One region of the Chitinibacter bivalviorum genome, then DNA from elsewhere that is predicted to be linked to it. Evidence: predicted binding sites of a transcription regulator. Region 1 holds the regulator's gene; each other region holds the start of a gene.
The links. The regulator HrcA, encoded in region 1, represses chaperone genes, less so after heat shock. The targets are predictions, from matches to a motif close to ATTAGCACTCGNNNNNNNCGAGTGCTAAT.
Positions count from the first base shown of each region.

Region 2: the regulator HrcA is predicted to act here: its motif matches at 3,902-3,930, upstream of rpoH (RNA polymerase sigma factor RpoH).
Region 3: the regulator HrcA is predicted to act here: its motif matches at 3,044-3,072, upstream of HQ393_RS10105 (co-chaperone GroES).

Region 1 covers NZ_CP058627.1:1,369,548-1,375,935, reverse strand. Annotated here, with positions in the region: gene HQ393_RS06515 (IS4 family transposase) at 187-1,440, opposite strand; gene HQ393_RS06510 (LysR family transcriptional regulator) at 1,777-2,691, opposite strand; gene HQ393_RS06505 (hypothetical protein) at 2,789-2,977, shown strand; gene mltB (lytic murein transglycosylase B) at 3,084-4,139, opposite strand; gene hrcA (heat-inducible transcriptional repressor HrcA) at 4,233-5,243, opposite strand; gene HQ393_RS06490 (NAD kinase) at 5,461-6,336, shown strand.
Region 2 covers NZ_CP058627.1:3,133,697-3,140,084, reverse strand. Annotated here, with positions in the region: gene HQ393_RS14935 (peptidoglycan D,D-transpeptidase FtsI family protein) at 1-351, opposite strand, end outside; gene ftsL (cell division protein FtsL) at 348-650, opposite strand; gene rsmH (16S rRNA (cytosine(1402)-N(4))-methyltransferase RsmH) at 647-1,591, opposite strand; gene mraZ (division/cell wall cluster transcriptional repressor MraZ) at 1,588-2,025, opposite strand; gene HQ393_RS14915 (protein MIGRI) at 2,370-2,537, shown strand; gene HQ393_RS14910 (hypothetical protein) at 2,545-2,871, opposite strand; gene rpoH (RNA polymerase sigma factor RpoH) at 3,007-3,864, opposite strand; gene HQ393_RS14900 (glycosyltransferase family 2 protein) at 4,137-5,129, opposite strand; gene ftsX (permease-like cell division protein FtsX) at 5,187-6,089, opposite strand; gene ftsE (cell division ATP-binding protein FtsE) at 6,100-6,388, opposite strand, start outside.
Region 3 covers NZ_CP058627.1:2,135,607-2,141,994, reverse strand. Annotated here, with positions in the region: gene HQ393_RS10115 (ankyrin repeat domain-containing protein) at 1-852, opposite strand, end outside; gene groL (chaperonin GroEL) at 973-2,610, opposite strand; gene HQ393_RS10105 (co-chaperone GroES) at 2,699-2,983, opposite strand; gene HQ393_RS10100 (DUF1800 domain-containing protein) at 3,367-5,175, shown strand; gene HQ393_RS10095 (DUF1501 domain-containing protein) at 5,185-6,388, shown strand, end outside.

The DNA of each region.
Region 1 (6,388 bases):
AAAATGACCGTCAGGGTTTTAAGCCGCGTAGTGTTTGAGCGTTGCGACGATAGCGCAACGCGAGTTGTAGCGGCGCCCTGACGGGCTTTTTTCAAGCGGGGTTTCGCGTCGATCGGGCGCGCTGGGGTTGTTAGGGGTGGGGCAAGACCCACTGCCGCGAAAATAAGCTAATTCTTTCATATTCAATCACTTGTAGGCTCGGTGATAGCGAGGCTTAATGCGACTTGGATTGCGTGGGGGGCCAGATCTATCGGGGCGTAATCGTTCGACTTGCTTGATTAATAAGACAATTATTTTATCGAACAAGGCACCAAACCGCTTAGGGTCACTCAACAAGCGAGGCAACTGGTGTCGCAGTTGCGAAGCGGCGTAACTTAAATTGGCATGAAATAAGGCCTGCTGCTCTGCAGGCAATGCTCGCAATGCATCTTCACAAGCTAGACTCGCCAGATTATGTAACAAAATGGCGGCATGAAACTCCTGTCGTACAGCCAGTGGGGTTTCACCACCAAATTGTTCCAGCTTTAAGCGGCACTTGAGATTGCGGAATGCCTCTTCAATTCGCCAACGACGGTGATAGAGCGCGGCAAATTCCGCGTGAGGATACTGCACTTCATTTAAGAGCGATGTGGCCAGTATTTCGATCATACCCGACTGAAGTATCACCTTAACCAGCCTGATTTTAAAGGGTTTAATGGCAATACCATGAGTATTGAAGGACTTATATTGCGCTCGATTAGGTGTAATGGTGATGACTTCGCTCATCCGATCTGAGCGCGCAAAGGCGGTGACCAGTGGATTGTAGGACGAGCTATAGAGTCGCATACAAAACGCTTGTTGGCGTTCAAGCAGCAAGGCAAACAGCCAATGCGCAGGATAGCCTCGATCAAGCACCAATAAATCGTCTTGTTTGAGGATGGGTAACTGCCGGAGCAGCAGCTCACGCTCGCTGACGCGATCGGCATCAAGATCCGCACACAGAATCAATCCAGTACTGGTTTCGCACAAGGCGGCAGCACGTGCCAAGGAATAAGGGGGCGCATTTGCGCCATCATAAACATTGAAGTGTTCAGGCTTGCGAATATCTGCATGGTTGGGCAAATACAAAGTGGTTGAGTCGGCGGCAATGATTCTCCAGCTATGCCAACGTTGAGCCAAATCGCTTGGTAAATCATGGTTGATTTGGTCGCGCAGCTCGATATAAGCAGACTCTTTGAGCTTCTTACGCGCCATTCGAAAGGCGTCGTCATTGGGTAAACGGCCATCAGGCAGATCCAAATGATCAAAGAACTGATCGACTTCGACTTGCAAAGATTGCTGAAGTCCAGCGAGCAAAATGCCCGCTACGCGTGGAAAGGTAAAAGTGGTGTTGCGAGTGAAATCTTGCGGGCGTTGACGGTGGCGGGAACGAAATTCAAGAGAATGAAGTAACTGCTGGATTTTATAGATTGATTTGGAATATAGGGAGGGTCGGATTCATAGTCTATTAGTTATATAAAACAATAAGATAACACATAATGCCATGATCGGGCGACCTGGGAAAGGCTTATTTTCGCGGCAGTGGGGGCAAGACCCACCCCTAACTCGTTTGGCCGGCGAAACGGCCGGTTCACCGCCTGCGTAGCAGGCAAATACCACAGCCGATGGTGCAATGCGCTGTGCTTATTGCACCCTACGCCGCAGCGAGTTTTGCTGCGCCTTGCCAAGTGCTAGACAGACTGGGTTTCGCGTCGATGGGGGCGTTGGGTTTGTTCGAGGTGAGGCTTGAAATCTCTATTAATCCGCCTTACTCGTCAATCTTTCCCGTAATGCCTCAACAATAAAATCAATAAATACTCGATGCTTGCGTGGCATCGCGGAGCGGAATGGGTAGACCAAAAAGACTGGAGTTGGGTTGGCGCTCCAGTCGCTCAGAATCGGTTCGAGCAGGCCAAATTTGCAGTAGGTTTCACCGACAAATTGCGGCAATAGGGCGATGCCGTAGCCATTGATCGCGCTAATTGCCAAGGTCGGGTTGGTGTCGCTGCATAGCAATGGGTTCAGCGCGGCTTTGACTTCTTCGCTGCCGTTGACCAGATGCCATTGGCGTGTGTACTGGTAATCATCGTTAATCAGCGAGGCGTGATGGATTAGATCGCTTGGGTGGTTTAGCGCGGGCGCTTGGGCGAGGTAGCTGGGGGCGGCAAAGAGTTTGTCGTGGGCGTAGCCCAGCTCTTTGGCGACCAGGCGCTCGTCACCGACGCGGCCGACGCGGATACAGAAATCGACGCCGTCGGCGCCGGGTGAAATCAGCCGGTTGTTCGAATCCACGCGAATGCGCAGGCCAGGGTGCAACTTGGCGAGCTCGGCCATCAGCGGGCCGACGACGTATTGCGACAGCGAGGGCGTGGTGCTAATCCACAATTCGCCTTCGATGTGCTGCTGCGTGTCTTCAATATCAAGCCGAACTTGGCCGAGTAGCTCGCGCAGTGCGACGGCGTGCGGCAGCAGTTTTTGCCCCGCTTCGGTTAGCGTCATGCTGCGTGTGCTGCGCAATACCAATACGGTGGCGAGCTCTTTTTCTAATTCGCGGATCAGTTGGCTGATATGGCTTTTGGCGCAGCCACGGTCTTGCGCGGCGGCGGTAAAACTACCAAGTCGAGAAAGTGCCTCGAAAGCCAATAAAGATTCGGGGTCGAGTATTGTTTTCATATCAGAACAGTGTATTCCATTTTTGGCGCTTATCAGCCCGTCATTAGCTATCTATCATAACAACATCTAAAGAATTAAAAACAAATAGGTCAACAAAATGCTGCGCTTTCTGACGGAAATACTGCATAGCTTACGGAATGTATTGAGTGGCTCGAAATACGATGCTTTCTCTCACGATCATTTCTTCTATTTAAATAATCAGCTCAATGAGCCACGTCGCAGCACGCCCATGTCGTGCGAAGAAGAAACGCTGGAGCAATTGCGCGATCGTTGGCGTTTCCATTGATTCGCGGTGTGATGTAATAAAGCCGTTTAGCATGAAATGCTAAACGGCTTTGGGTATGTCTATGAGGGCCAGTTTAATTGAGGTTTTGCTAAATATACCTCGACTATTATTTCCAGCCTTTCTTTGCGGGTTTGGCGCTGGGCGTGGGTTTCGCTTTGCTGCTTGCGACTAAGTCATCGCCATTGACGTAGGCTTTTTTGATTTCATCGGCGAGCTTGAGTACGGCGGTGGCGTACAGCGTGCTCTTGTTGTAGCGCGTAATCACGTAAAAATTATTAAAGCCGAGGAAATGCTGGGTAAAGCCGGGCTCGGTTTCCAGCGTATACAGTACCGCGGGCTGCTTGGTATTGAGCTCATTAATCGGCATCACGCCTTTGGCGATCAACTCATCCACGGTGAAGTGAATATTGAATTTGTCGGCCAGTAATTCGGCCGGGTCGCCATTGAAATTGACCGCGGTATAGGTGTCGCCACCATCTTGCCAGCCGTGCTGATTGAGGTAATTAGCGACGCTGGCCATCGCGTCACCGGGGTTATTCCAGATGTCGTGAAAGCCGTCTTTATCCCAGTCTTGCGCCCATTTCCTAAATGAGCTGGGCATAAATTGCGGCCAGCCCATTGCGCCGGCGTAGCTGCCTTTAAAGCTCAGCGGGTCTTTCTTTTCTTCGCGTGCTAGTAGGAAGAGTTGCGTCAGCTCGCCTTGGAAATATTCTGCGCGGCGTGGGTAATTAAACGCAATGGTCGATAAGGCATCGACAATGCGAAATGAGCCGGTGTATCGGCCGTAATTCGTTTCTGCGCCTAGGATAGCGAGCAATACCTCGGGGGCGACTTGGTATTTTCGCGTGATGTCGCCAATCAAAATCGCGTTTTCGCGCCAGAATTTGGCACCATTCATAATCCGCGTTTTATTGACGAAATTGGCTTCAAATTCATGCCAAGGGCGGCTGGTGGACGGCTTATCCAAAATCGTGATGATATTGGGCTTTAGCTCCGCCTGATTGAGCCAGCCGGCGATTTCTTCGGGGCTAAAGCCTTGCTCGGCAGCGGTTTTCTTGATGTAGTCTTGTACGTCTGGGCGGCTGACCAGCTCTGCATCGGCCAGCGCCAAGCTGCTGCTCAAGGTTAGTATGAACGCCGTCGCAAGGGTTTTAAGCTTCATGTTTTACTCAAATCTGATCTGAAAAATACCGCTGCTATTGTCGCAGCGAGCGGAGCTGACACACCAGTTAATATTAACTGGCGCATGAATTAATTAGTTGGATAAGGCACTGCCGAGCAATTTGGCGGTGATGTCGACAATCGGGATCACCCGTTCGTACGCCATCCGTGTCGGGCCAATCACGCCCAGCGTGCCGACCACTTCGCCATTGACCTGATACGGCGCGGTAATCACCGAGCATTCATCGAGCGGCGCTAGCCCCGATTCGCCACCAATATATATTTGCACGCCTTCGGCATGATGGCCTTGCTCAAGCAATTGCAATAAGGCGGTTTTCTGCTCGAAAAGTTCAAAGAGCTGGCGCATGCGCTGCATATCACCCGAAAAATCATGCAGGCCAAGTAATTGGTGCTCACCGGCAATCACCATATGCTCTTGATTGAGGTGCGCGCTGACTGCCACGGCGGCATTCATCAGGCTGGTCAGATCTTGCTTGACGCGGATCACATCGCTTTGCAGCCAGCTCAATAGGTTGCTCAGCGTTTTGCCTGCGCAGTGTTCATTGAGAAAATTCGCGGCATTGACCAATTCGTTCGGGCCAAAATGGCGATCAGTTTGCACGATGCGGTTTTGCACATCGCCATCGCTCGTTACCAAAATCAGCAAGACGCGCTTGTCACCGAGCGGCAAAAATTCGATCTGTTTTAAATGCAGCTCGCTGCGCTTGGGCGTCATCACCACGCCGGCAAATTGCGTCAGCTGCGAGAGTAATTGTGACGCGGCAATAATGCTGTGCTGCGGGTTGTCATTGGGCAGCGCGCCGATTTGCAAGTGGCTGGGATGCGCCTCAAAAGGCTGCACCGACAACAGCGTATCAACAAACAGCCGATAGCCTTGCGCGGTCGGAATACGCCCGGCCGAGGTATGCGGGCTAGCGACCAGACCCAGATGCTCCAAATCGACCATCACATTGCGGATGGTGGCCGAGCTGACATCCAGCCCCGAAAACTGCGATAAGGCCTTTGAGCCGACCGGCTGGCCGTCGGCGATATAGCGCTCAACCAGAGTTTTGAGCAGGATTTGAGATCGGTCGTTCAGATGCATGGCTTACCTAGGGTCTACGAGGACGATCAACAAGGAACGAAAAAACGACTATGTCAGCTCGAAAATAGCGAAAAACCAGAGTTTACTCAAATCAAGCAAGCTATTGCGCCGTTTTAAACATCGCAATAGCGACTTGGTCGCCGATTTTCGCGAGATTTTACCTGTTCTTTGGTATATTAATGCGGCTGCGACTCTATTAATTCAAGCCTCCAACGCCATGCATAGCCTATTCAAAACCATCGCCCTCGTCGGCCGCCTGAACACCCCATCCTTGGGCGACCCGATTCGCCGCTTGGCGGCTTTGCTTGAGTCTTGCGATGTCAAAGTCCTGATTGAAGGCAAAATCGCGCAAGAGCACGAGATTAGCGCGTATCAATGCGTTGATCGTGACCATATCGGCAAGCTGGCAGATTTGGTGATTGTGCTCGGTGGCGACGGTACCATGCTGTCCGTTGCACGCTTATTGGCGCCGTATCGTATACCTCTGATGGGTATCAATCAGGGGCGGCTGGGTTTTATGACTGATATTCCATTACACGAAATGGAAAAATCAGTACCCAATATTCTGGCCGGCCAGTTTGTGCCCGAAGAGCGCATCTTGCTCGAAGCCAGCGTGCTGCGCGAAGGCAAAACGATTAATACCTCGCTGGCGTTCAACGACGTGGTATTTAGCCGCGGCTCGATCGGCTCGATGATTGAATTCGAGATTTTTGTCGATAGCCAGTTTGTATATAGCCAGAGATCGGACGGTCTGGTCGTATCAACGCCAACCGGCTCAACCGCCTACGCGCTCGCCTCCGGCGGCCCGATTTTGCACCCATCGCTACCGGCGATTACCTTGGTGCCAATCTGCCCACAATCACTATCGAATCGCCCGATTGTCGTCTCTGAAAACGCCCAGGTCGAATTCCTACTCACCCGCGGCCAAGACGCGCGGGTGTATTTCGATAATCAATCCGATTTTGAATTGCAGGAAATGGATAAAGTGCTGATCCGTCGCTATACCAATTCGTTGCGGATTCTGCATCCGCATGGGTATAGCTATTACGATATGTTGCGGGCTAAATTGCGCTGGGGCGAAAAATTACTTTGATCCTGATGGAAGTCTAAATAAATTAAATATTCATTCTGAATAGAAGCGAAGG
Region 2 (6,388 bases), 1.8 Mb from region 1:
GCCTTGCTTCCAGTCTTTAGAGCGCTGCTCGCCTGCAGGCAACACCCGCATACTACGGGGGCTAAGCCAAATCGATTGTACGGGGGTAGAAATCGCTAAAGGCTCGCCATTACGATCGGTAATCATGCCGCGATTGGAATCGAGCTTGAGCGTGCGGCGATAACGCGCGTCACCTTGATCTTGCAAAAAGCCTTCATTCCAAGTTTGCAAGTACAGGCCACGACCCAAGAGCAGCGCAAACAGCCCCAACAAGCAGGACAGCACCACCCAAACCCGCCAGCGCTCTAGCTTGGGCTTGACTGCATATTTATCTTGTCGCCGACCCGCGACTGTTCTCGCTTGGCGGATCATGGCAGATCAGTCACAACTGGCTTTTTGACGCGCTCACCGTGCGCCAAAATCACTTGGGTTCGATTCGCCGGAGCGACTTGCATCCCCAGTTTGTGCGCAGCTTCATCTTCAACGCGGGAGTGCATGGCCCAAGTACTTTGCTCAAGCTGTAGCTGCCCCCACTCGACGTCTAATTTACGAGTCAGGGCGTCTTCTTTTTGCAGCTCGATAAATAATTTGCGCGCCTTGTGCTGGCTAGTAATCACCCCCATCGCGCACACAATCACAATCAGCAACAAAAATAGATTTAACCGAGTCACAGCGGGCCCTCGGTACGCTCAGCCAAACGCAGAATCGCGCTGCGTGCGCGTGGGTTGGCTTTAACTTCCACCTCACTCGCACGAATCGGTTTACCCACAATTTTCAACGGTGCGGCCGCAATCTCGCTGGCCATTACAGGCAGGCGGGAAGGCAATCGATCACCTGTCGCTTTATCTTGCATAAAGCGTTTTACGATACGGTCTTCCAAGGAATGAAACGCAATCACCGACAAACGCCCGCCTTGTTTGAGCAAGGACAGCGCCTGTGGCAGCGTTAGCGATAACTCCTCAAGCTCGCGATTGATGTAAATCCGTACAGCTTGGAAGGTACGCGTCGCCGGGTCCTGGCCCGGCTCACGGGTGCGGACTGCCGTTGCCACGACCGCGGCAAGTTCGCCTGTTGTAGCAAAAGGTTCGACTGCCCTACGCGTAACAATCGCTGCTGCAACCTGCCGAGCAAACCGTTCTTCGCCATAATCTTTTACCACCTCTGCAATTTCTTTTTCATCAGCCGAATTCAACCATTCGGCAGCAGTAATACCCCGCGTGGTATCCATGCGCATATCAAGCGGAGCATCAAACCGGAAGCTAAACCCCCGAGAACCATCATCAAGCTGTGGCGAGGACACGCCCAAGTCCATCAGCAAGCCATCAATTTGCGTAACACCGAGTTTGGCCAACGAATCGGCCAGCGTGACAAAGCCTTCGTGCACAATCGTGAAACGCGGATCGGTGATCGTCGCGGCCTCAGCAATGGCATAAGGGTCTTTATCAAAGGAAATCAAACGGCCATTTGGGCCGAGTTTGGATAAAATCAGGCGCGAGTGACCACCGCGGCCGAAAGTGCAATCGACATAAATGCCATCCGGCTTGATCGCCAAACCATCGACTGCTTCATCGAGCAATACCGTGCGATGCACGAAGCTTTGTGTATCGCTCACAACAAAATTCCTTCCATATTATTTTCAAGTTCTTGCGCATCCATCGCCATAATGGCCTCAGTGGTCGCGATCCATTTCGCGTCATCCCACAGCTCGAACTTATTGCCCATCCCCACCAGGGCGACTTCTTTATCCAGCTTGGCCACTTGGCGCAGGCGCGGAGGAATGAGTACCCGCCCCGAAGCGTCCATGTCGACTTCCTCGGCCTGACCGACGATAAAACGACGGATATTCGCCTTCGCGCCAGTCAACTGATTCAGTTGGTCGCGAATCGGCAACCAAGCAGGCTCGGGATAAACCAGCAAGCAGCCAGCAGGATCGGCAGTAATGATGAGTTTTCCTTGTGCCTGGGCGAGCAAAGTATCGCGATGCTTGGCAGGAATCGCCAATCGCCCTTTGCTATCCAGATTTAAGGAAGAAACACCACTAAACATGATCCGAATACCACCTTTACCAGCTTGAAATAGGGAATTGCCCACACGGCCTTGGCTACCCAATTTTGCATTTTTTCATCCCAAAAAATGCACTTTTACCCACTTTCTCCCACTGCGCCCCACTATAGAGGAAAAAAAAACCCGACACAAGTTGTGTCGGGCAATTTCCCGTTTTGATACAATGATTTAGTGGCGTAAAAACATGAATTTCAAGCCTGTTATAAATCAATCACAAAGCGCACAAAGTTAAAGTATTACTTTAGATTCAAATACTTTTGCATCGTAATCTTTCAAAAAACCTCAACTAAATCGCCTTATCTTACGGACTTTAGTCAACCTTCCTGATGAACGGCAAAATTTCACAATTCCTACTACTAGCACTACTGCTGATTCTATTTTGGCAATGGCTAGGGCCAGCTCGCCGTCGAGAGCTGCACCGCAGCAGCAAAATCGCAGCGCTGGTGTTACTGGGCTCAGCCACAATCGCGCTGATCTTGCATTGGCGGCAGTGAAGAGCGATCAGATTTTGACGGCGACAAACTGAGCAACCACCCTATCACTTTCACGGCGACCACTACGACGACGATCCGCCTCAGTACGGGTATCGAGCATAGAGACAACACGATACTGCCGCCGATCTTGCTGGCGGCGATCCCGCAGTTGGCGCCGCTCTACGCCATTCCAGCCAGAAGCATCGCTGCGTACACCGCTTTCAGTCATACCGCCCATGAGGGCACCATCCTCATCTAAAGGGTGCGGCTGATCGTAGGCATTCAACTCCGCATATTTCTTAACACTCAGGTCAGCAATGTAGCGATTTCGCCTATAGAGAGAAGTTATTTTCATGTAATTTGTGCATATTTTTCAATCACTTAGCACATTATCGACGATTTACAAGTTTTCTTAAATCCTCTTTTCGTTCACCCAAACAAAAAGGGAGGCCTAGGCCTCCCTTTTGTGAATTACATCTCAATATGGCACTTAGACCATCGCTGGCAACAGCGCCTGTTTCATTTTTTGCAGCGCCTTAGCTTCAATCTGGCGAATGCGCTCGGCCGAGACTTTGAATTCAGCCGCCAAATCGTGCAAGGTTGAAGATTCACCGTCTTCGGTCAGCCAGCGAGACTCAATAATCCGGCGGCTACGCTCATCCAAAGCATCCAGTGCTGCGCCAATGCCCGCCGATTGCAATTGATCGATGCGATTACGATCCATGACTGCAGTTGGCTCACTATGGCTGTCGGCCAACCAATCAATCGGCGCATAACCTTCATCATCACCATCATCGGCAACGAGGGCAACGTCTTGGCCGGTCATGCGCGTTTCCATCTCCAGCACTTCTTCCGGCTTCACACCCAGATCGTCGGCGATTTCTTTCGCTTGCGTATGCGTCAGTGCTGCAAAGCTCGATTTCATTGAACGCAGATTGAAAAACAATTTACGCTGAGCTTTGGTCGTAGCAATGCGCACCAAGCGCCAGTTGCGCAGAATGTATTCATGGATTTCAGCCTTGATCCAATGCACCGCAAAGGAATACAAGCGCACACCGCGGCTGGCCTCAAAGCGTTTGACCGCTTTCATCAGGCCGATATTACCTTCTTGAATCAAATCCGCTTGTGGCAGGCCATACCCACTGTAACCACGCGCAATCGATACCACTACGCGCAGGTGCGATAGCACCAGCTGGCGCGCAGCTTCTAAATCATTGTGTTCTTGATGACGAGTTGCCAAGTCATGCTCTTCTTCAGGTGAGAGCATCGGAAACGCGTTCACTCGCTGAACATAACGCTCAATACTGTCGCCAACAGATAGCGTAGGTAGCGTTAGTGCAGTACTCATGTCGATCTCCTGTCCAAAAATCTGTGACTTGCTAAATATTAGCACTCTTATCTATAGAGTGCTAAACCTGTTTCGAGTTCAATGATTCAAACACATTTGCTCGTCATATTGCACGGTAATTATTACTATCTGATAGATAGGCAAAACATATGATGCCGCGCTTTCAGTAGCTCGATGAAGCTTACGGGCAAGGGCCGGATATACCGTATGACGTATATCACTTAAATCAAAATAGCGAATACTCTACAGACTCATACCCCTCGGCTGATTGACTATATCAATCGCTGTAGTTGAGTAGCGGGGTCAGCACTCAAACGCCATGCGCGCCAATTATGCTGGATGCGGCTTAGTTTTTGCCGCAGTAATTTTGCGCACACATAGCCAGTTTGAGCATTGCCGCTCAGCATTTCTCCATACCATTCATCGACTTGTGCCGGTAGAACTTCCCACGCCTGCGTCAAATCATTCAGTACCCACAACCAATACGGCGACAACAGTGAATGGGTTTTCAATATGGCATCGCTTGAACTCACCCCCAATTGCGCCAGTTGTCGCTGCCAAATCCCCTGCACATGCAGATTAGGCGCTTCGCCATTCACCCGCGACGTTCTTTGCTTGTGATGCTGGCGATAGCGCACCAGCGGTTCGCCCAAATTAGCCAATTGCCCATGTTGAGCAAGGCGAATCAGGAAATCCCAATCCTGCGCCATATCCATTTTCGGCGTGTATTGCACGCCGCTGGCCAGCCATAAAGCGCGATTAATCATTAAAGCTGGCTGCGCCATGGCGCAATAGAATAGGTTATCGACGCAAATTTCATCATGCTCAAGCGGAAACAGGCGCAATGACTCGGCCTCACCCTCTGCCGCATCATCCCAGAACACCTGCAAATCACCGGAAACCGCAATCACCGCAGGATGCGTGATTAAGTAGCGTGCAGAAACCTCAAAGCGGTTTGGCAAACTCAGGTCATCGGCATCATGCATGGCGATCCAATCCCCGCTAGCCGCCGCCATGCCGATATTGCGAGCACAAGAGACCCCTTGATTAGCGGGCAGTACAATATGCTTGAGCTCACAATGTGTCGGCGCCTGAGCGGCAAGGCGTGCAATCAAAGGAGCCTGATCTTCCACGCTACCATCGTCAACCAAGATCAGCTCTAGCGCCGAAAACGAATCAAGCCGCGCCGTTAGAATACTTTCGATTGCTTCGGCAAGATGATCGGGATGTGGGCACTTAAAGGTCATCACCACACTTAACAACATGAGCAAGCTCCAGATACAACAACGCCACGCTCAAGCGTGGCGCCAAATTAATGTGGATTAGCGAAACTGTCGCAAGTGGCGCGTGACGGCAATCAAGGCTCCCAGCAAACACAGAGCGGCAATCAGCGCGCATACCAACAGCGTACTGAGCACATCGGGCGTTTGCAGGCTAAATTGCTGCCCGTAGGATTTCGCCAGCGCCTCAATAGCGGGGTTAATGTGGCTAATCACGCCCCACACCATAGCGACCGCCAATAAACCGCCTAAAAAGCCCTGCAAAATCGCCGAATGAATAAACGGACGACGAATAAAGGCATCGGTTGCGCCGATTAATTTCGCCACTTCAATTTCATCCCGCCGGGTCAAAATCTGCATCCGAATCGCATTGCCGGTAATCAGCACCAGAGCAGCGCCCAACATCACAGCCACCACCTCAAACAAATTTTGCCCTAAAGCTGAAATCCGCGCCAAACGTCGCGCCCATTCAGAATCGAGCTGCACCTCTTCCACGCCCGCCACAGCCGCCCATTCTTTTTGCAAGGCTTCCAGGGCTTCAGGCTGCGCATCTTTGGCATGCACGACAAAGGCATCGGGCAATGGGTTTTCAGTCATTCCCGCCAGCAAATCAGCCGAGCCAAAACTGCTTTGCAGTTTTTTCAACGCCTCGTCTTTCGGCACAAAAATCACCTGCTTGAGGCGAGTATCCTGCTTGAGCTGCTGTTTGAGTGCCGCCACCTGCTCGGCCTCGGCGCTTGGCAACATAAAAATCGATAACTGCGGCTCAACCGACAAGTCTTTCGTGACATCAGCAACGCTACTCACGATCAGCCACAAGGCCAGCGGAAAAGCAGCCGTAATGGCGATCACCAGCAGGTTTAATAGGCTACCAATAGGCTGACGAAACAAAGCGCCTATCGAGCGGGTAAATGCGAGTGAGTGAGAACGGATCCAGGCTTTCATATCGTTCCCCTTAAGCGGTAAATTGGCCGTGTTTCAGGCGCAAAATGCGACGACCATAATCGGCCATCAACGATTCATCGTGGGCGGAAATCACCAGCGTCACGCCCACTTGGTGGAATGATTTAAACAATTCCAAAATATCATGCGCGTAATCGCGATCCAGATTTGCCGTTGGCTCATCGGCCAGCAAAATCGACGGACGATGCACCACCGCGCGCGCAATGCACAGGCGCTGCTGCTCGCCACCTGACAATGAAATCGGATTGAGTTTTTCCTTACCCGCCAGCCCCACTTTATCG
Region 3 (6,388 bases), 770 kb from region 1:
GGCTGGGTCGCTATGAGCCAGGCCAATGGCCAGCGCCGTCTTTTGCTCGGGTCCGATCGCATCGACACTGGCGCGTTGTTGCAGCAGGGTTTCGGTAACGCGATAGTGACTATTTTTCAAAGAATGTAGTAACGCAGTCTGGCCAGATTGATCTGCAAGATTGATTTGTGCGCCAGCTTCCAGCAATAAGCGCAGTGTACCTCGCTGCCCACGTGCGGCGGCCTGCATTAGTGGGGTAATCCCGACTTTGCTGCAGGCATCGATCTTAGCTCCGTGTTCTAGCAGTAATTCAAGCGCTTCTTCGTGCCCATTGGCCGCCGCCCAGTGCAGCGCGGTGTAACCGCCCAGATCGCAAGCCTCTGGCGAGGCATTTCTGGATAGCAGTAGGCCAACCAGCGGCAAGTGGGAAAAAGTCGCAGCCCAGATCAGTGGCGTTTTGCCATACTCATCGCAGCTATTAATATCGATGCCCGATTTGAGGTACATCAGCACCCGCATCGTATTGCCGCGCTCGGCCGATGAAAAAAAGTCAGCTTTGCTGACCGTAATATCACCGTAACTCAGGCCTGTGCCGAGCTCTTTGACATGCTCCCAAGCCTGTTCATTTTTGCTGGCAGGCGCATGCTGGGCGCAATGAAAGCGGTAGAGGTTAAATAGCTCAGACGCGACTTCAGGAGGAAAGCCTTGGCGATCCCCGCGTTCATCAACGGCTAATTCAGAGATGTAGGGCTCTAAATGTTCGCTACCCCAATAAGCCAGAATCTGGTCCAAAATCCTTGGGTATTGCGCTTCGAGTTGATGAGGGTAAATGTCGGTATCGGGGCCAAGTAAAGCCGCCAGAGCTGATATCACAACAACCTCAGTGGAAACTTTCAAAAAAGACGATCTACTCTACCGATTGTAAGGGAGGAGTTCAAGCGAAAAAAAACGCCACCTGCATTGCAAGTGGCGTCGAGTTTGCGCTAGGGCAAATTACATCATGCCGCCCATACCACCCATGCCGCCCATATCTGGCATCGCTGGTGCATCGTCTTTTGGCAGATCAGCAATCATGCAGTCGGTGGTCAACAGCAAGCCCGCTACTGACGCTGCGTGTTGCAGGGCTGAACGAGTTACTTTAGCTGGATCGAGTACACCCATCTCAACCATGTCGCCGTATTCGCCAGTTGCCGCGTTGTAACCGAAGTTACCTTTGCCTTCCAATACTTTAGCTACAACTACGCTTGGCTCGTCGCCCGCGTTTTGTACGATCTGACGCAATGGCGCTTCGATCGCGCGCAATACAATTTTGATACCCGCGTCTTGATCAGCATTCGCGCCTTTCAATTCAGTGATAGTCGAGCGAGCACGCAGCAAGGCTACGCCGCCGCCTGCAACAATGCCTTCTTCTACCGCAGCGCGAGTTGCATGCAACGCGTCTTCAACGCGTGCTTTTTTCTCTTTCATTTCAACTTCAGTTGCCGCGCCCACTTTGATTACCGCAACACCGCCAGCCAATTTAGCGACGCGCTCTTGCAGTTTTTCACGATCGTAGTCGCTCGTTGACTCTTCAACTTGCTTGCGGATCATGGCAACGCGAGTTTTGATGGCTTCTTCTTGGCCAGCGCCATCGATGATGGTGGTGTTTTCTTTGGCCACTTCGATGCGTTTAGCTTGACCGAGCAGGCTCAGATCCGCTTTTTCGAGTGACAAGCCAACTTCTTCAGCGATCACTGTGCCGCCGGTCAGGATAGCGATGTCTTCCAGCATGGCTTTACGACGATCGCCAAAGCCTGGGGCTTTCACTGCAACCGTTTTCAAGATACCGCGGATGTTGTTTACTACCAAAGTAGCCAGTGCTTCGCCATCCACGTCTTCAGCGATGATCAGCAATGGACGACCGGCTTTTGCCACTTGTTCCAGAACTGGCAGCAAGTCACGGATGTTGCTGATTTTTTTGTCGAACAACAGCACGAATGGGTTGTCCAGCGCAGCGATTTGCTTGTCTGGGTTGTTGATGAAGTATGGGCTCAAGTAGCCGCGGTCAAATTGCATACCTTCAACCACGTCCAACTCATCTTCCAGACCTGAGCCGTCTTCAACGGTGATCACGCCTTCTTTACCGACTTTATCCATTGCCGCAGCGATTTTTTCGCCGATGATTTCATCGCTATTTGCAGAGATCGAGCCAACCTGAGCGATTTCTTTGCTCGTGGTGCATGGTTTAGAGATGTTTTTCAGCTCGCCCACCAAAGTCACCACGGCTTTGTCGATACCGCGTTTCAGATCCATTGGGTTCATGCCCGCTGCAACGTATTTCATGCCTTCTTGTACGATGGCTTGAGCTAATACAGTCGCAGTGGTCGTGCCGTCACCCGCGATGTCAGAAGTTTTAGATGCAACTTCTTTCACCATTTGCGCGCCCATGTTTTCGAATTTGTCTTTCAATTCGATTTCTTTAGCAACAGACACGCCGTCTTTAGTGATTGTTGGCGCGCCAAAAGAGCGCTCCAGTACCACGTTGCGACCTTTAGGGCCCAAAGTTACTTTAACCGCGTTAGCCAATACATTAACGCCGTTTACCATTTTTGCGCGGGCGCTATCGCCAAACAGAACTTCTTTTGCAGCCATTTCTTAATTCTCCAATTTATTCATCTGGTGTGGCAGGGCTGGTGTGACCAGCACTCAAACCACCGAAATCTAGGAATTACTCAAGGTCTTATTCAACAATCGCGAAAATTTCTTCTTCGCGTACAACGACCAATTCTTCGCCGTCGATTTTCACGCTTTGTGCGTATTTACCGAGCAATACTTTGTCGCCAACTTTAACCGTCAGGGCTTGAACGCTGCCATTTTCCAGTACTTTACCGGCACCAACTGCAATCACTTCACCCATGTCTGGTTTTTCTGCTGCGCTGCCTGCCAGCAAAATGCCAGATGCAGTTTTTTCTTCGGCTTCAACGCGCTTGATCACAACACGGTCATGCAATGGACGGATTTTCATGGTGTTAAAACTCCTAAGTAAAAACGATCTTCGTACAGAATTTGAGTGGAGCTCAGGGCTTTTAGCACTCTTTGCTCTTGAGTGCTAAATGGTAGGGGCGGGGGGACTCTATTTCAAGAGGGGGAATGATAAAAACTCGTACCTACATAGCAAACCGTTGGCTTTTGCTGCTCTTGTGCATTGTGGTGTATCACCTTTTTGCGCGTTGCGCCGGTTTATCGCAGCCACCGTGTTTTCAACTTGGTGTGTGGGAAGGATCACAATCATTTTTTTTCATAAAACTATCTTTTGTCCGCCAATCGGATTGAGAAATATAATCAATTGCTAATTATTTGCAGATGGGCGTATTTTGAACGCAGCCTGCGATTGGAACGGGGATGTCTATGTCAAAGTTGTCTGGGTTGGATGAAGAAAATCGCCTTAATGCAATCAGCGGTGAAACTCTAGTTGCCCTTGGTCTTGCGGCTGGGGCTTTGTCCGCCTGTGGTGGGGGTGGAGGCACATCAGGAGCAGGGGCGGGCACGGGAACGTCATCAACGGGAACTGCCGTTGCGCCCTTGCCGGTGTTGGCAACGGAAACTCGGGTTGGGTCGCACGCAGAGGCCGCGCGATTTTTGGCGCAGGCAGGCTTTGGCGGCGATGCTTTGAATCGTCAGGTTGTGATATCGCAAAGCTTGGAGAAATGGCTAATTGATCAATTGGCTATGCCGCAAGGACAAAGTCGCTGGGATGAAGCGACTGCATTGAAAGCGAGTGACCCGTCTTCATACGCTGTCTCTTGGGAGCAGATAGATAATCTCCTGTGGAAGCGCATCGCAACTTATCCCGATGTATTACGGCAGCGCATGGCTTTGGCTTTGTCAGAAATATTTGTCGTCAATAACTCGGGTGTAGATGTTCCAGGGGCGATCAAAGTGCAGGCCATGTGTGGCTATATGGATTTGCTGGAGAAGTCGGCTTTTGGCAATTTCCGGCAACTTTTGGAAGATGTGACTTTAAGTGTGCCCATGGGGCGGATGCTGGGGACATTGGGTAATCAAAAGGAAGACCTTAAAACGGGTCGGCGTCCCGATGAAAACTATGCCCGCGAAGTCATGCAGCTCTTTACGATAGGTTTGTACGAACTTAATGCAGACGGCAGCATTAAAAAAGATGCATCAGGTCAGCCGCTGGAAACTTATTCAATCGAGACCGTTAGTAATTTGGCCAGAGTGTTTACTGGTTGGTCTACGCCGCTCGATTTTACTTCCGCAAGTCCTGCTGCAGAGCCGATGCGTCAACCCATGTCGCATGATCCTAAGCGTCATTCGTTGTTGGAGAAGAAATTCTTGGGTGTGACCATTCCGGCCGGAACGGATGGCCCGAGTTCTTTGAAAATCGCACTCGATACTTTGTTTAATCACCCCAATGTCGGGCCATTTATTGGCAAGCAATTGATTCAACGTTTTGTGTGTAGTAACCCTTCTCCCGCTTATGTGGCTCGGGTTGCAGCCAGCTTTGCGAATAATGGTTTGGGCGTTCGTGGCGATTTACGGGCGGTCATTTGTGCGGTGTTGCTTGATGCTGAAGCGCGAAAAATGCCCGCTGCTGCGGATGGTTTTGCGGGCAAGGTTGTTGAGCCTATGGTGCGGGTGGGGACGTTGTTTCGCGCCTTCAAATTTAGCAGTCCAGATGGGCAGTGGCGCTTAACTCGGGCGAATAATATTGGGCAGCGGCCTTTGGATGCGCCCAGTGTCTTTAATTTCTTCCGCCCTGGTTATGTACCGCCCAACACCACTTTGGCAAGTAACAATCAACTCGCCCCAGAGTTGCAAATTGTGAGCGAGCAGACTGTTTTGAGTCAGGCCAATACTTATCAGAGTTTGCTTAGTGATGCGGCGCAGTTTACCCGTCGTAGTTATCTGGATGCGAATAAAGCATATCACTCAGACCTTAAGACGACGGGCTTAAGCTTGGATTTGAGTGCGGAAGTCGCAATGGCGACGCAGCTCGATGCCTTAATCGAACATCTCAATCTGCTCTTGGCCGCTGGGCAATTATCAGCGACGACTAAGCTGCTGATTAACAATAGTCTGGCTAAGTTTTCGGTGAGTGATACTGATCCAGCGAAGTTGCAGCAGAAGCTACTCTACCGCGTACAAGCAGCAATATTAATGGTGCTGATGGCGCCTGATGCCCAAGTGCTGAAATAAGGAAAAGTCATGGATTATGATCTCTCTCGCCGTGAGTTCTTGCGACGCGCTGGCGCTTTGGGTATTGCGGGTGTCGCAGCCCCTCTGGCACTCAATTTATCCATTTTGGGTGAGGCCGTTGCAGCAACGGCGCCATCGGATTACAAGGCCTTGGTCTGTGTCTATATGGCGGGCGGTAACGATTGCCATAATGTCTTAATCCCCGCCGATGCGGGCAATTACGCCAAATACGCCGCGATCCGCCAATCCTTGGCGGTGAGCCAAAGCAGTTTAAGCGCCACCTTGCTGGGCTCGCCCGATGCTAATGGTCGGCAAATGGCGCTGGCACCGCAGTGGGTTGGATTAAAACCTTATTTTGATGCTGGTACTTTGGGCGTGATTAGCAATATTGGCCCGCTGGTGGTGCCAACCAGTAAAGATGATTACAAATTCAATCGAGTGCCATTGCCACCAAAATTAATGTCGCACAACGATCAAACCAATGTCTGGCTTTCGGGTGCGGCGGAAGGTGCGGGGCGAGGTTGGGGCGGTCGTATTGCAGATCTATACATGGGCAGCAATACCAATTCAGCTTTGACCTGCATTATGGCAGGCGGCTCACGCGTGTTTTTGAGTGGTAAACAAACTTCCGCGTTTGCAGTTGGGACAGGGAGTAACCCCACGCAGCTATTGGGTGGCAGCCAATGGAATTTTGGCAGCAATACTTTTCGTAATGACCTGATGGCGCTGATGACGCAAAAGCAAAATCATGAAATGGCGAATGTCTATGCGGATATCTGTAATAGGGGTATATCTACCTCAGATACATTGGCTAATGTTTACAAAGGAATACCCGAGGCTACTGGCTTTCCGACGGACACTCTAGGTAATCAATTAAAGGCAGTTGCACGGATGATTGCGGCGCGCAGTGCGCTGGGCAATCAGCGGCAAGTCTTTATGGTGCAAATTGGTGGCTTTGATTTGCACGATGATTTGGTGCAAAAGCATCCCGTTTTACTAAAGAGCATCAATGACGCTTTGCTGGCATTTCAAAATGCACTGACCGCGATGAGCGTGCAAAACAATGTAACGACCTTCACCGCTTCCGAATTTGGCCGTACTTTGTCATCCAACGGTGATGGATCTGACCATGGCTGGGGTGGGCATCATCTGGTGATGGGTGGGGCGGTAAAGGGCGGAAAAATCTGGGGGCCGTTGCTTGAGCCCGTTGTTG